Regions from separate parts of the Arthrobacter sp. Y3224055 genome, predicted to be linked through region 2. Evidence: riboswitches for the same ligand, from Rfam matches in the RefSeq annotation. Region 2 holds a riboswitch; the other holds the start of a gene.
What was found. A riboswitch is a leader RNA that binds a small molecule or an ion and turns the genes downstream of it on or off. The one in region 2 is predicted to bind glycine.
Positions count from the first base shown of each region.

Region 1: linked by a shared signal. The riboswitch ahead of gcvH (glycine cleavage system protein GcvH) and the one ahead of gcvP (aminomethyl-transferring glycine dehydrogenase) in region 2 are both predicted to bind glycine.

Region 1 covers NZ_JBNHGB010000001.1:890,031-897,707, forward strand. Annotated here, with positions in the region: gene AC5RTY_RS04310 (amino acid permease) at 33-1,610, shown strand; gene AC5RTY_RS04315 (hypothetical protein) at 1,720-4,185, opposite strand; gene AC5RTY_RS04320 (peptidoglycan-binding protein) at 4,193-4,969, opposite strand; glycine riboswitch at 5,409-5,510, shown strand; gene gcvH (glycine cleavage system protein GcvH) at 5,956-6,342, shown strand; gene glyA (serine hydroxymethyltransferase) at 6,351-7,664, shown strand; gene AC5RTY_RS04335 (L-serine ammonia-lyase) at 7,674-7,677, shown strand, end outside.
Region 2 covers NZ_JBNHGB010000001.1:584,604-592,280, reverse strand. Annotated here, with positions in the region: gene AC5RTY_RS02845 (S66 family peptidase) at 1-846, shown strand, start outside; gene AC5RTY_RS02840 (mycothiol transferase) at 978-1,490, shown strand; glycine riboswitch at 1,616-1,715, shown strand; gene gcvP (aminomethyl-transferring glycine dehydrogenase) at 1,887-4,766, shown strand; gene gcvT (glycine cleavage system aminomethyltransferase GcvT) at 4,782-5,933, shown strand; gene AC5RTY_RS02825 (L-serine ammonia-lyase) at 6,021-7,448, shown strand; gene AC5RTY_RS02820 (hypothetical protein) at 7,445-7,677, opposite strand, start outside.

The DNA of each region.
Region 1 (7,677 bases), 310 kb from region 2:
CTGAACCACCGCTGCTACCTTCCGGAGGCACAATGGGACTCAGCTCCCCCACGCATACAGACGACAGTGCTGTGGCGCCCACACCAGCTGCAGAAACACGACGCGGATCCTTTCCAGGGTCAGGGGCGGGCCGCACCTCCGGCAGGGCCGACAACGAACTCAAGCGCGGGCTGAGCAGCCGCCACCTGCAAATGATCGCCATCGGCGGTGCGATCGGCACGGGGCTGTTCGTGGCCTCGGGCGGCACGATTTCCCAAGCGGGTCCCGGCGGAGCCTTGGCCGCCTATGCGCTGGTCGGACTGATGGTGTTCCTGCTGATGCAGTCGCTGGGCGAAATGTCGGCCAAGATTCCGGTCGCCGGCTCCTTCCAGACCTTTGCCACCCGTTTTGTCTCGCCGTCCTTCGGGTTCGCGATCGGCTGGAACTACTGGTTCAACTGGGCCATCACGGTGGCCGCTGAGCTGGTCGCCGCCGGAATCATCATGGACTTTTGGTTCCCGGGAGTCCCGGGCTGGGTGTGGGCCGGGATCTTTCTGCTCGTCTTGACCGGGCTCAACGCCCTCTCCGCCAAGTCCTTCGGGGAGTCGGAGTTCTGGCTCTCCCTGATCAAGGTCGCCGCAGTCGTGCTCTTCCTGATCGCCGGCGTGCTGATGATCTTCGGCATCCTCGGGGATAATTCCCCAGGCCTGAGCAACTGGGAAAACCGCGATGAAGTTTTCCACGGCGGTTGGGTCTCGATCATCTCGGTCTTCATGATCGCCGGGTTCTCCTTCCAGGGCACCGAGCTGGTGGGCGTGGCCGCGGGCGAAGCCAAGAACCCGCGCCGCGAAGTGCCGAAGGCCATCCGCACGGTCTTCTGGCGCATCATGCTCTTCTACATCGGCGCCATCTTCATCATCGGCTGCCTCATCCCGTTCACCGATCCGAGTCTGCTGGCCTCCGGCGAGGCCGATGTCGCAGTATCCCCGTTCACGCTCGTCTTCTCGCGCGCCGGGATTGCCTTCGCGGCGGCTCTGATGAACGCGGTGATCCTGACCGCCATCCTCTCGGCGGGCAACTCCGGACTGTATGCCTCCACGCGCATGCTTTACGCCATGGCCCATGACGGCAAGGCCCCGAAAATCTTCCAACGTACCAATGCGCGCGGCGTGCCGATTCCGGCGCTCCTGGCCACCGCGGCCGTGGGACTCTTCGGGTTCCTCTCAGCGATCGTCGGTCAGGGCGCGGCCTACTCCTGGCTGCTGAACATGTCCGGCCTGTGCGGCTTCATCGTGTGGGCGGGAATCGCCATCTCCCACTACCGCTTCAGGCGCGGCTTTCTGGCGCAGGGCAACAAGGTCAGCGACTTGCCGTACAAGGCTTCCCTGTTCCCCGTCGGCCCGCTGCTGGCCTTCGCCATGCTGGTCCTGGTGATCGCCGGACAGAACTACGAGGCCGTGCTTGCCGGACGGGGCATGGAGGTGCTTTCCTCCTACATCGGGCTGCCGGTCTTCATCGCCCTATGGCTGGCCCACCGCTTCATCACCAAGTCCAAGATGGTGCCGCTGCTTGAGATGGACCTCCGGGCGCCGGAGGACCTCGAGGACGAACCGTCCGGCGCCACCCGGTGACCCTGCTGCCCCGGGGCTACCCAGGCGCAGCGGGGCACCGGCGGTAATCAAGCGCTGCGGGGCCCCGGCCGTAGCCGCTCGCCACGTTATGGCGGCAACCTGCCCGGTGTCACCCGCTCGGCGCCGGAGCGGGCTCGTCGGCGGGAGTGGGTGCGGGGGCAGGTTCCTGCACGGGGGCGGGTTCGGGTTGCGGCGTGCCGGTGGCCATCGGTGCCGGGGATGTCGTCGCCGTTCCGGGCTCGGGCTCACCGGCGGGTGCCTCTGCCGGGGCGGGTGGCAATCCGCTGCCGGTGTCCGCCGGAGGTGTTGCCTCGGGAGACAAGCCAGTGTCGGCGGTCTCGTCTGTTTCGGACGCCGCGTCGGTGCCTGTGTCGGCGCTGCCGTCACCGATGGCGGCGTCCTGTTCGATGATGCCGAGGATGCGCACCTTGTAGTCGTTCAGGCGGGCCTGGATCTCGTCCAGGGGAACGTCTTCGAGCGACCGGCCGTAGGCCGCGATCTCTTCCCACAGGGTTGCCAGTTTCTCCATGCCTGCGTCGCTGAGCGGACCGTCGAGGGTGAGGACAAGCTGGCTGGCGAGGGCGTAGGTGAGGCACTCGACGCAGTTGTAGTTGGCCGCCGCCGAAAGGTTTTGGGGGACGACGACGTCGGCCTGGCCGAGGATCAGGACAACCTGGAAGCCGACGGCGACGGCGGTGCAGCCCCGGCAGGAAGCGAAGGCGTAGGCCTCGTTCGTGGCGTCTACCGGCCCGTCTTCGGCCCACACCAGGGCGAAGGCGACGTCGTAGACCACGGATCCGTCCTCAACGTTCACGGCCAGGGCCTGGTTACCATCCTCCTCGGGGGCCAGCGGCCGGTCGAACGGGAAGACCCAGGCCGGTGGTGTGCCGGCGCCGGCCTCAGTAACGGTGGTGCCGGAACCGCCGTCGTTCTGTAAATCCTCGGCGGTGTCCGCCGCAGCGGTCTTCTGGTGCCCGGCCTGCAGCTCGCGGGGAACGAGGACCATCGCCAGTTGCGGTTCCTCCGCCGTGGGCAGGTCGGTGCCGGAGGGCCATGCCGCCACCGTTTGTCCTGCGCCGCCTTCTGCCAGCCCTGGCGGTGACATCGGGGCGAAGGAAGCCGCCGCATCGAACAGGGTTCCGCGTTCGTAGGGCTGCACCGGGCGGTAGGCGCCGTCGTCGGGCCACCAGGCCCAGGCCAGGCCGGCCAGAACGGCTGCGGCGGCGGCCATGGCGGTCACCCGCCGGAGCGGCCGGCCACGGGTTTTCGCCCAGGCCGCCGTGCCAAGCTGGCGGGCCAGGCGCAGCAGGATGTAGGCAATCCCGAGAACGGGAAGCGCGACGGCGGTGATCGCCAGGACACGCACGGCCATGCCGGCGACGTCGCCGTCCGAACCGGCATCGGCCAGCAGCCTGTGTTGGTCCATGATGCTGGCCCAGGCCGTCCCCAGGACCCGGGGAAGCGAGACCACCATCATGGCCAGGCAAAACAGGAGCAGCGGCACCGTAATCAGGACCCAGGCGGTCACGACGGCCCTGGCCCAGGGCTTGAGCAGCTTGGGTTCGGGGTCGGACCACCGCCAGGGCAGCAGCCCCAGGAGGGTGGGCTTGATCCGTTGGAACAGGTCGGGAACCCCGGTGGCGTCGGCGAGGATGTGGTAGCCGTCGAAGCGGACCAGGGGCAGCAGTTGGCGCACCATCTGCAGGATCTGGGTCACCACCACGAGCAGCAGCGCGTCGAAACCGGTGAGCCACCAGGCGCCTATCGTGCCCACCACGACGATGGCGTTGAAGTACAGGCCGCCCAGGTCCGTGCGGAGCCGGCCACCGCGTCCCAGGCGGTAGGAGTCGGTGACATCGGTGTAGAAGGCCGGCCAGATCAGGTACAGGCCCACGCCCATGGCTCCCGGCGTTGCGCCGCCGCGGCGCGCCCCGGCCGCATGGCCGAACTCGTGGAAGCCGGCCGAAAGAATGGTGATGGCGAAAACCAGGAGCAGCAACCCGGGGTTGGCGAAGGCCTGATGGGTTGCCGAGCCGAGGCCCTTGACCATGAGCACCCACCAGCACGCCGCCAGGAAGGTCAGGGTCACGGGCAGGGCGATCAGCGGATGGAACAGGACGGCGAACGGAGCCGTCAGCTTCCGGGTCAGCGCGGGATCCGTGACCGTGTAGCGGAAGCGCATGCCCAGCAGCGGGCTCGCCTTTTTGACGTCGGGCTGCGAGCCGTCGGCGAGCCGCAGCAGGCCCAGCGGCAGCAGCTGTTTGTCGATCAGGGTCTGCACGTTTCCGGCAGTGATCAGCCTGCCGGACTTCTCGCCGGCGTGCTCGGCAATCTGGTCGAGGCTCCGGGAGCCGTCGACGCCCTCCAGAATGGCATACAGGAGCGGGGTGAGCTGGAGCGTCTGGCCGTCCGCGCGCCGGACCAGCGCGGGCGGCTCCCGGTAGCCGGATCCCCGCGCCGGTCCGAGGAGCTGCACCCCGTCGGCCAGCGCCGGGACGTCAATCAAAGGGGCAGCCGACCGGCCGCCGGGCAGCGGGTCACTCGTGGCCGGCGGCCGGCTCGGGCTGATGCTCATTCAGGGGCTATTGTTCGAGATCGGACTGCTGGCCGGCGCTGGCCTCGGCGCTGCCGTCAATCTGCTGGTTGATGATGGCGTCTTGCTGCGCCACCGCGACGGCGTTGCTGTCGATCGAGCCGATATTCGCCGCCACCGCGGCGTCGATCGGCGCGGCAACGTTGGCGTTGGCTGCCACGGCGCCGTTGATCGGGGCGGCAATATCGGCGTCCGCGGCCAGATCGACGTTGACGTTGAGCAGGTTTCCGTCGAGGGTCGACCCGAGGCCTTCCGTGACGGATCCGGTGTCGGGCAGGGTCCCGTCCGGCAGGGTCCCGTCCGGCAGGGTGCCGTCGGGCAGCAGCGCCGGAGCAGTTGCCTCCTGCCCGGTGGCCTCCTGGGCAAGGCCGGAATCGCCGACGGCGGCACCCGTCGCGCCAGCGGAACCGGCCGTTGCCCCGGCGTCCCCCACAGTGTCATTGCCCTGGTCGATGGTGCTGTCCTGGGTCGACTCGGCGGTCGCGTCGGCGGTGATGCCCTGATTGATGATGACTCCCTGGTCGGACAGGGCCTGCGCCGTGGAGCCGGACGAGAGGAGGTTGGCCGAGGCGGCGGCATCAATGGGGGCCGCCACGTTGGCGTTGGCCGCGACGGCCAGGTCGATCGGCGCGGCCGCGTCGATGGCCAGGTCGAGATCGGCGTTTAGATCCAGGATGGACGCGACTTCCTTGTCCGGCAGCGCGGTCCCGGACTGGGATTCGAGTTCCTCCGGCGAAAGCGGGGTGCGTCCCATGTCGTTGCTCATCAAAATCTCCGTCTCCGGCGCAAAGCGCCTTTCGTTCCAACCCGTTGTCGAAACCTGTCGATTCTTGTCAACGGCCCGGCGGTACCGGCGCCTCGGTCATCAGCCTTCCTCTCGGCGACATCAACGCAAAGCATACTGATGAATCCATTTATTGTGTAGGCGCCAGCGTTTCGGCCGCAGGCGCAGCGGCGGACTGGCCCTGGACGTGCCGGGACGGGGAGTGACTGCCGGCTGGACTTCCGGAGAGCGGCGGCCGGTGAGATCGGAGAGTGGCGGCCGCCGGGACCGGAGAGTAACGGTCGGCGGGACGGGGCCCTGAATTGGCGGCCGGCGCAACCCTTGAGCGGCGAAGGGGCCCGATGTTTGGCGGCGGGAATTTGGGATCCCACCGGCACTGTGTGTAGGGTGTGAGGCGAATCACCCACAACTGAATGCCTTTCGAACCGTGGCGGGAGAGTCCTCTCCGCACACCATCCGGGCAGGCGCCGTAGGAGCAAATCCTCCCCAGGAATCTCTCAGGCTCATGTACCGCCGCGGCTAGGCAACTCTGGAAAGCAGTCAGGCAGCAGCCTGGCTCACCGACGGTGCAAGCGGAACACACTCCGCGGAATCTCTCAGGTCAAATACAGAGCGGGGAGGAACCCAAATCCCAGCCGAGCCCTCGCGCCGGCCCAATCTTGGAGTTCCTCATGACTTCTGACCTGCAGCGGCGCGTCCTCCGCAGCCATCGCTCAAAGACTTGGTTGCCGGCCCTGGCCCCACCTTAATTCCCGCCCCGTCGTTCCCCGGTGCCCGGCGCCCTGATCCTCGAGCCAAGGAGTCCGGGGATCCGGCCGCCATCCACAGCTTCATCGAAGCCATGATCGCCGTCCGCACGTGCTTCCGCCCACGAAGCGTCAAGGCGAACAAAACGGGTGCACTACAGGGGCCGAGGCGACCTCCTCTCATCTCCTCAACAAAAAAGCGTGTTTAAGAAAGGCATCACAGTGAGCAAAGTCAACGCCGCACTACGATACTCCGCGGAGCACGAGTGGGTGGCCGCCGACGGTTCCGGCCCGTCCAAAATCGGCGTTTCTGCCGTGGCAACCGAGGCGCTGGGCGACATCGTGTACGTGGATCTCCCCGAGGTCGGTACAGTCGTGACGGCCGGCGAGACCTGCGGTGAAATCGAGTCCACCAAGTCCGTTTCGGACCTCTACTCCCCGGTGACCGGTGAGGTCATCGAAGTCAACGGCGACGCCGTGGCCGACCCCGCCGTGATCAACGATGACCCCTACGGTGCCGGCTGGCTGTTCACCGTCCAGGTGTCGGAGGAGGGCCCGCTGCTCTCCGCCGAGGAGTACGCCTCCGCCAACGGTGGTGAAGTAGCGTGAGCGCGGCAATGACGGCGGTCGCCAGCACCAGCCTGAACGCGGACCTGGGTGTCCTCGATCCGGAAATTGCCGCCCAGATCGACAACGAGCTGCGCCGCCAACAGTCCGGGCTGGAAATGATCGCCTCCGAGAACCACACCCCCGTCGCCGTCATGCAGGCCCAGGGCTCGGTGCTAACCAACAAATACGCCGAGGGTTACCCGGGGCGCCGGTACTACGGCGGCTGCGAGCACGTCGACGTGATCGAGCAGCTGGCCATCGACCGGGTCAAGGAGCTGTTCGGCGCCGGCTTCGCCAACGTCCAGCCGCACTCCGGCGCGCAGGCCAACGCCTCGGTAATGCACGCCCTGATCAAGCCCGGCGACACCATCCTGGGACTGAACCTGGCCCACGGCGGACACCTGACCCACGGCATGAAGATCAACTTCTCCGGCAGGCTCTACAACGTGGCCGCCTATGGCGTCTCCGAGGAGGACCACCGGGTCGACATGGCCGAGGTGGAGCGGCTGGCGCACGAGCACCAGCCGCAGCTGATCATCGCCGGCTGGTCCGCCTATCCGCGCGAGCTCGACTTCGCGGAATTCCGCCGGATCGCCGACGACGTCGGGGCGTACCTGATGGTGGACATGGCACACATCGCCGGCCTGGTGGCCGCCGGCCTGCACGCCAGCCCGGTGCCGCACGCCCACGTGGTCACGTCCACCACGCACAAGACGCTGGCGGGTCCGCGCGGCGGCATCATCCTGACCAACGAGGCGGACATCGCCAAGAAGATCAATTCCGCGGTGTTCCCCGGCCAGCAGGGCGGGCCGCTCGAACATGTCATCGCGGGCAAGGCCGTGGCGTTCAAGGTTGCCGCCTCCGAGGAATTCGCCGACCGCCAGCAGCGTACGCTGGCGGGCGCACGGATCCTGGCCGAGCGGCTGTCGCAGCAGGACGTTGCGGAGAAGGGCATCACGGTGCTGACCGGCGGCACGGACGTGCACCTGGTCCTGGTTGACCTGCGCAATTCGGAGCTGGACGGCCAGCAGGGCGAGGACCTTCTGGCCGCCATCGACATCACGGTGAACCGCAACGCGGTGCCGTTCGACCCGCGGCCGCCCATGGTCACCTCCGGCCTGCGCATCGGCACGCCGGCGCTGGCCACCCGCGGCTTCGGCGACGAGGCGTTCCGCCAGGTCGCGGACATCATCGCCGAGGCCCTCATCGCCGGGCCGGCCGCTGACCTGTCCGGCCTGAAGGCCCGGGTGGAAGCACTGGCCGAGGCGCACCCGCTCTACCCGGACCTGGCACCGGTTTCCACGCCCACCGAAGGGCGCTGAGGAGCCATCATGG
Region 2 (7,677 bases):
GATCTGCACGCCGCTTTGTCCGACCCGGCCATCCGGGCCATCCTCGCGACCATCGGCGGCGACGACCAGGTAGCTCTCATTCCCCATCTGGACGCCGGTCTCGCCGCCGGGAACCCCAAGATCTTCATGGGCTACAGCGACAACACGAACCTCTTGAACTGGCTGTGGTCGGTCGGGATAGCAGGCTACTACGGGGGCTCGACCCAGGTGCACCTCGGAGCCGGGCCGCACATTGACGACCAGCACCTCGCGTCGCTGAAGGCAGCGCTCTTGACGGGCGGTGCGCTGGAGATTGTTGACCCAGGCGAGTCCGAGGACTTCGGGCCGGACTGGTTGACGCCACAAGCCCTTGTCGACTTCGGTGAACGGGAACCCACGCAGCCGTGGACGTGGGCGGGGCCCGAGCGGGAAGCGACCGGCCGCACCTGGGGCGGGTGCCTGGAAGTCATCGATCAGCTGGCCATGGCCGGTCGGCTGCCGCCCCTGGGAGCCCTCGAGGGGTCGATCCTGATTGTTGAAACCAGTGAGGAGTTGCCTCCGGCAGCGTGGGTCAAGAGATGGGTCCGGGCATTGGGGGAACGGGGCGTCCTCTCGGCGGTGGAAGGAGTGATCGTCGCCCGGCCGCCGGTGAGCAGTCACGGTACCGTCCCGCCAGCGGAGGAGCGTGACCGGCTCCGCGTCGCGCAACGCGATGCAGTCCTCGCCGAGATGAAACGCTACAACGACCACGCCGTCGTCTGCATCGGAGTCCCGTTCGGCCATACCCGTCCGCAATGGATCGTGCCCTACGGCGGGACAATGCGGCTCAATGGCCGGGATCGAACCATCACGGCCGATTACAGTTGACCGCGGTGGCAGGCGGTCCGGGCGACGGATGCGCGGCTGCGTGACCGTCCCCGCGCCTGCAGGCAGGCACGCATTCCTCGCCGCGGCCCCGCCCGGTAAGCTGGCGCCACAGTCGACCCGCGGGAGGCGCCATGAAGTTCAACGACCTGCTCGCAGATGCCTACGGCAGGATCCAGGAGCGCGTCCACTCCGTGCTGGACGGGCTGGACGCCGGACAACTGGCCGCCCGGCCCGGCGGTGACAGCAACTCGATTGCCTGGCTTATCTGGCATCTGACGCGCATCCAGGACGACCATATTGCCGATGTCGCCGGCACGGACCAGTACTGGCTGACCGGCTGGGCGGAGCGGTTCGACCTGCCGCTGCCCCGGAAGGACCATGGCTACGGCCACACGTCGCAGCAGGTGGCGGCCGTCCGGGTCGAATCGGCCGACCTGCTGCGCGGCTACTACGACGACGTCCATGCCGGCACCCTGGAGTATCTGGCCGGACTGAGCGAGGATGACCTGGACCGGATCGTGGACACCCGGTGGGACCCGCACGTCAGCCTGGGGGTGCGGCTGGTCAGCGTCCTGGACGACTGCCTGGAGCACGTCGGACAGGCCGCCTACGTGAAGGGCATGCTCTCGCGCACCGATGCCTAGCGGCGGCCACGCGGGTTCCGGCGCCCCCGCGGCGGCCGCAAGCCGCGCCGTCGGGCGTTGCCGCCTTGTTGCGCGCCAGCCGCTGGACTACCATTCAAGGAGTCAGTACAACTGCATACAGCCTTCGACATGCGGCGGGAGAGTCCTGCTGGGTACCAGTCAGCAGGCGCCGTAGGAGCAATACCTCCCCAGGAATCTCTCAGGCCCCTGTACCGCCGCGAAGAGGCAACTCTGGAAAGCAGCCGGACCGTTCAGGACCGGCTCACCGACGGTGCAAGCAGGAGGCGGCCCCTTGGGCCACAGCCTGCGGAATCTCTCAGGTTCAGTCACAGAGTGGGGAGGAACCCTTCACTACCGGCATGGTCAGCCCAGCCGGGGATAACTGGAGTTCCTCACATGACGGCTAAGTCCACCAGCGCTACCCGGCCCGGCAGCGCCTCCTTCACCGACCGACACATCGGTCCGCGCCGGAACGACGCGGAAACCATGCTCAAGCAGTTGGGCTACGGCAGCATCGACGAGCTGGTGGACGCGGCCGTGCCCGCCGACATCCGCCAGCAGGAACCGCTGGCGCTGCCCGCCGCCCGCAGCGAGTCCCAGGTCCTGGGGGACCTGCGCGCCCTCGCCGCGAAGAACGTGACGGCCGTGCAGATGATCGGCCAGGGCTACTACGACACCATCACGCCGCCGGTGATCCGCCGCAACGTGGTGGAAGACCCGGCCTGGTACACCGCCTACACCCCGTACCAGCCGGAAATTTCGCAGGGCCGGCTGGAGGCGCTGCTGAACTTCCAGACCATGGTCCAGGACCTCACCGCGCTGCCGATCGCCAACGCCTCCCTGCTGGACGAAGCCACCGCAGTGGCCGAAGCCGTGCTGTTGATGCGCCGGTCCAACAAGTCCAAGTCCGCCGGCAAGACCGTGCTGGACGCGGACCTGCTGCCGCAGACCATCGCCGTCGTCAAGGGCCGGGCCGAGGCGCTGGACTTCGACGTAGAGGTTGCCGACCTCTCCGCCGGCCTGCCGGACGGCGACATCTCGGGCATCGTGCTGCAGCAGCCGGGAGCCTCCGGCCGGGTGTTTGACCAGGCTCCGGTCATCGCGCAGGCCAAGGAGCGCGGCGCCTTGGTCACCGTGGCCGCCGACCTGCTGGCGCTGACCCTGATCACGCCGCCGGGCGAGCAGGGCGCGGACATCGCCGTCGGCAACACCCAGCGTTTTGGCGTGCCGCTCTTCTTCGGCGGCCCGCACGCCGCCTACATGGCCGTCCGCAAGGGGCTGGAGCGTTCCTTGCCCGGCCGCCTGGTGGGGGTCTCGAAGGACGACGCCGGCCGCCCCGCCTACCGCCTGGCGCTGCAGACCCGCGAGCAGCACATCCGCCGCGAGAAGGCCACCTCCAACATCTGCACCGCGCAGGCACTGCTGGCCGTCGTGGCCAGCATGTACGCCGTCTACCACGGCCCCGAGGGCCTGAAGGCGATCGCGCAGCACGCCAATGAGGCCGCCCGCACGCTGGCAGGCGTGCTCACCGGCGCCGGGTACGCGCTGGCGGCAGACCGGTTCTTCGACACCCTCACAGTGAAGGCTCCGGGCAAGGCCGCCGAGATCGCCGCCGCCGCCGAGGCCAAAGGCGTGAACCTGCGCCGCATCGACGCCGACCACGTCGGCATTTCCGCCGATGAAACGACGACGGCGGAGCACCTCGCCCTGGTCGCGGAGGCCTTCGGCGTGGAGGACCCCGCCGGCAAGACCGCCGAAACGGCCGGGAACGCCGGCTTCGAGCTGCCGGACGAGCTGCTGCGCAGCTCCTCCTACCTGGACCATCCGGTGTTCCACAGCCATCGCTCCGAGACCCAGATGCTGCGCTACCTGCGCCGCCTGTCTGACCGAGACCTGGCCCTGGACCGGACCATGATCCCGCTGGGCTCGTGCACCATGAAGCTGAACGCGACGGCGGAAATGGAGGCGATGACCTGGCCGGAATTCGCGTCCATCCACCCGTTCGCCCCGGCCAGCCAGACCGCCGGCTGGCGCGAGCTGATCACCGATCTGGAGGAACGCCTCGCGGCGATCACCGGCTACGCCGGCGTCTCCATCCAGCCCAACGCCGGTTCGCAGGGCGAATACGCCGGCCTGCTCGCCATCCGCCGCTACCACCTGGCCAACGGCGACGACCAGCGCGACGTCTGCCTGATCCCCGCCTCCGCGCACGGCACCAACGCCGCCTCGGCCGTGCTGGCCGGCATGAAGGTTGTCGTGGTCGCCACGGCACCGGACGGCACCATCGACCACGCCGACCTGCGCGCGAAGATCGACCAGAACGCCGACTCGCTTTCGGCCATCATGATCACCTATCCGTCAACGCACGGCGTGTACGACGCCGACGTGCGCGACGTCTGCGAGGCGGTCCATGCCGCCGGCGGGCAGGTGTACATCGACGGGGCCAACCTCAACGCGCTGGTAGGACTCGCGCAGCCGGGCAAGTTCGGCGGCGACGTCTCCCACCTGAACCTGCACAAGACCTTCTGCATCCCGCACGGAGGCGGCGGCCCCGGCGTCGGGCCGGTAGCGGTGGCCGAACACCTGGTGCCGTTCCTGCCGGGCAACGCCGCGCTGGCCGAACACGAAGGCAAGGGCGTGCCCGTCTCGGCCAGCGAGTACGGCTCGGCCGGCGTGCTGCCGATCTCCTGGGCCTACGTGGCCATGATGGGGGCCGAGGGCCTGACCGAGGCAACGAAGAGCGCCCTGCTGGCCGCGAACTACGTCGCCGCCCGGCTGAACGAGCACTTCCCGGTGCTCTACACCGGCAACGACGGGCTGGTCGCGCACGAGTGCATCCTGGACCTGCGCGAACTCACCGCCAAGTCGGGGGTGACCGCCGAGGACGTGGCCAAGCGCCTGATCGACTACGGCTTCCACGCGCCCACCCTGTCCTTCCCCGTGGCCGGCACCCTGATGGTGGAGCCGACCGAGTCCGAGGACCTGACGGAGATTGAGCGGTTTATCGACGCGATGATCGCGATCAAGGGCGAAATCGACCAGGTGATCGCCGGCGACTTCCCGCTCGACGCCAGCCCGCTGCGCCTGGCCCCGCACACCGCCGCCGCCGTGGTCAGCTCCGACTGGGACCGGCCGTACACCCGGGAGCAGGCCGCCTTCCCGGTACCGGGCCTGCAAGTGGACAAATACTTCGCCCCGGTGGGACGGATCGACGGCGCCGGCGGCGACCGCAACCTGATCTGCAGCTGCCCGCCGCCCGAAGCCTTCGAGAACTAGAGAGGTCAGCACCGCATGACTACCGAGACCACCACCATGCCCCGCCACACCGCGCTCTACGAGGAACACGAGCGGCTGGGTGCCTCCTTCACCGACTTCGGCGGCTGGATGATGCCGCTGAAGTACAGCAGCGAACTGGCCGAGCACCGCGCCGTGCGCAACAGCGCCGGCCTGTTCGACCTCTCCCACATGGGCGAAGTCTGGGTCACCGGCCCGGAGGCCGGGAAGTTCCTGGACTACGCACTCGTCGGCAAGCTCTCCGCCGTCACCGAGGGCCGGGCCAAGTATTCGCTGATCTGCAACGCCGACGGCGGCATCATCGATGACCTGATCATCTACCGGCGTCCCGCCGACCAGCACGGGGACCGTTACCTGGTGGTGCCCAATGCCGGCAACGCCCCGACGGTTGCCGCGGAACTCGCCGCACGGGTCGAAGGTTTCGACGCCACGGTGGAGGACGCCACGGCCGAGACCTCGCTGGTGGCAGTGCAGGGACCGAAGTCCGTGGAAATCCTGCTCCAGCTGGTGCCCGCCAACCAGCATGGCACGGTGCGGGACATGAAGTACTACGCCGCCGACGAGGTGGACTTCACGGTGTCCGGGGCGCCGCTGAAGCTGCTGCTGGCCCGGACCGGGTACACCGGCGAGGACGGCTTCGAGATCTACGTCCCGAATACCAACGCGGCCGCGCTCTGGAACGCCCTGCTGGAAGCCGGACGGGGCGCCGACCTGCTGCCGGCCGGGCTGGCCTGCCGCGACTCGCTTCGGCTGGAGGCGGGCATGCCGCTGTACGGCAACGAGCTCACCCTCGAGACCAGCCCGTTCGACGCCGGCCTGGGCGGCGTGGTGGCGCTGAAGAAGGACGGCGACTTCGTGGGCCGCGGCGCCCTCGAGGCGCAGAAGGAGAAGGGCTCGGCCCGCAAGCTCGTGGGACTCAAGGGGCTTGGCCGGCGCGCCGGCCGCTCCCACTACCCGGTGCTGAAAGACGGCCGGACCATCGGCGAGGTCACCTCCGGCCAGCCCAGCCCCACCCTCGGCTATCCGGTGGCTCTGGCCTACGTGGACGCCGAGTATGCCGAACCCGGGACCAGGGTGGACATCGACCTGCGCGGCAAGCCCGAACCGTTCGAGGTTGTAGGGCTGCCGTTCTACCGGCGGGAGAAGTAGTCCACACCCGCTTTCAGGGTGCCGCCGTCCCCGCGGCCGCGGGGACGGCGCCGCCGCACCTCTCCACTCAAACAGGAAAGGGATGACATGGCCGTAGGCGTTTTCGACCTTTTCTCCGTAGGCATCGGTCCCTCCAGCTCGCACACGGTCGGCCCGATGCGGGCCGCCTCCGCGTTCGTGCGGGAGGTGGCCGACGCCGGCCTGCTCGACAGGGTTAACGGGCTGCGCGTGGACCTGTACGGCTCCCTCGCCGCCACCGGTCGCGGGCACGGGACGTTCACCGCCGTGCTGCTGGGGCTGGAGGGCTTCGAACCGGAGCACATCCTGCCCGACCAGGTGGAGGAGCGGCTGGCAGACATCGCCGCGTCCGGCCGGCTGCGGCTGGGGGCGGAACTGCCCGGCGCCGCCGCCCGGCTCCTGGACTACGGGGTGCAGGACATGGTGCTGCACCCGCTGACCGTGCTGCCCCGGCACACCAACGGCATGAGGTTCCAGGTGCTGGAATCGAGCGACGACGGCGAGGCACGGATCCTGCACGAAGCCACCTTCTTCTCCGTGGGCGGCGGCTTCATTGTCCGCGGCGGCGAGGAGGAAGCCGCCCGGGAGGAGTTGGAGTCCTCCAAACAGCAGCTGCCCTATCCGTTCCGCACGGCGGCGGGGCTGCTGGAGCACTGCCGCAGCACCGGCCTGGCCATCAGCGACATCATGATGCTCAACGAGGAGGCCTCCCGCCCGCGGGAAGAGATCGAGGCCGGACTCGTGCACATTTACAACGTGATGGAGGAGTGCAAGGACTCGGCCATCCGCCGCGAGGGCGAGCTGCCCGGCGGACTCAACGTCCGCCGTCGGGCCCCCGCCTGGCATGAGCGGCTGCGCAAGGAAGACCCGGACCGGGACCACAAGTACTGGCAGGAATGGGTCAACCTGGTGGCGCTGGCGGTGAACGAGGAGAACGCCTCGGGCGGGCGGGTGGTCACCGCGCCCACCAACGGGGCCGCCGGCATCATCCCCGCCGTGCTGTTCTACGCCACGCACTACGCACCCGGCATGGAACAGGCCAGCCGCGAGGACAAGGAGCAGGTGGTCGTGAAGTTCCTGTTGACCGCCGGTGCCATCGGGGTCCTTTACAAGGAGCAGGCTTCCATCTCCGGCGCCGAGGTCGGCTGCCAGGGCGAAGTCGGCTCAGCCTCGTCGATGGCTGCCGCGGGACTGGCCGAAATCCTCGGCGGAACTCCGGCCCAGGTGGAAAACGCGGCCGAAATCGCGATGGAGCACAACCTGGGGCTCACCTGCGATCCGATCGGCGGGCTGGTGCAGATCCCGTGCATCGAACGGAACGCCATCGGTGCCGCCAAGGCCGTGAACGCGGCCAAGATGGCGCTGATGGGGGACGGCACGCACCGGGTGTCGCTGGACGAGGTCATCATCACGATGCGCGAGACCGGCCGCGACATGAGCGACAAGTACAAGGAAACCGCCACCGGCGGCCTCGCCGTCAACGTCGTGGAGTGCTAGGAGGCCACGTCCTCCAGGTCCTGTCCTGACGGGCGCACGGCCGGCGGGCCCGCGGGACGCCGCGGCGGCATCGGCGGCCGGCGCGGGACGACCGGCTTTCGGGCACCGAGCAGGTCGGCGGACGGGCGTTCGGCGGGCTGCGGCCGGGTAGGTGCGGGCTGCGGCGCACGCGGTGTCCCCGGCCGGTGGCCCGCGACGCCGCGCCACTGTCCGGCACCGGCGCGCAGCC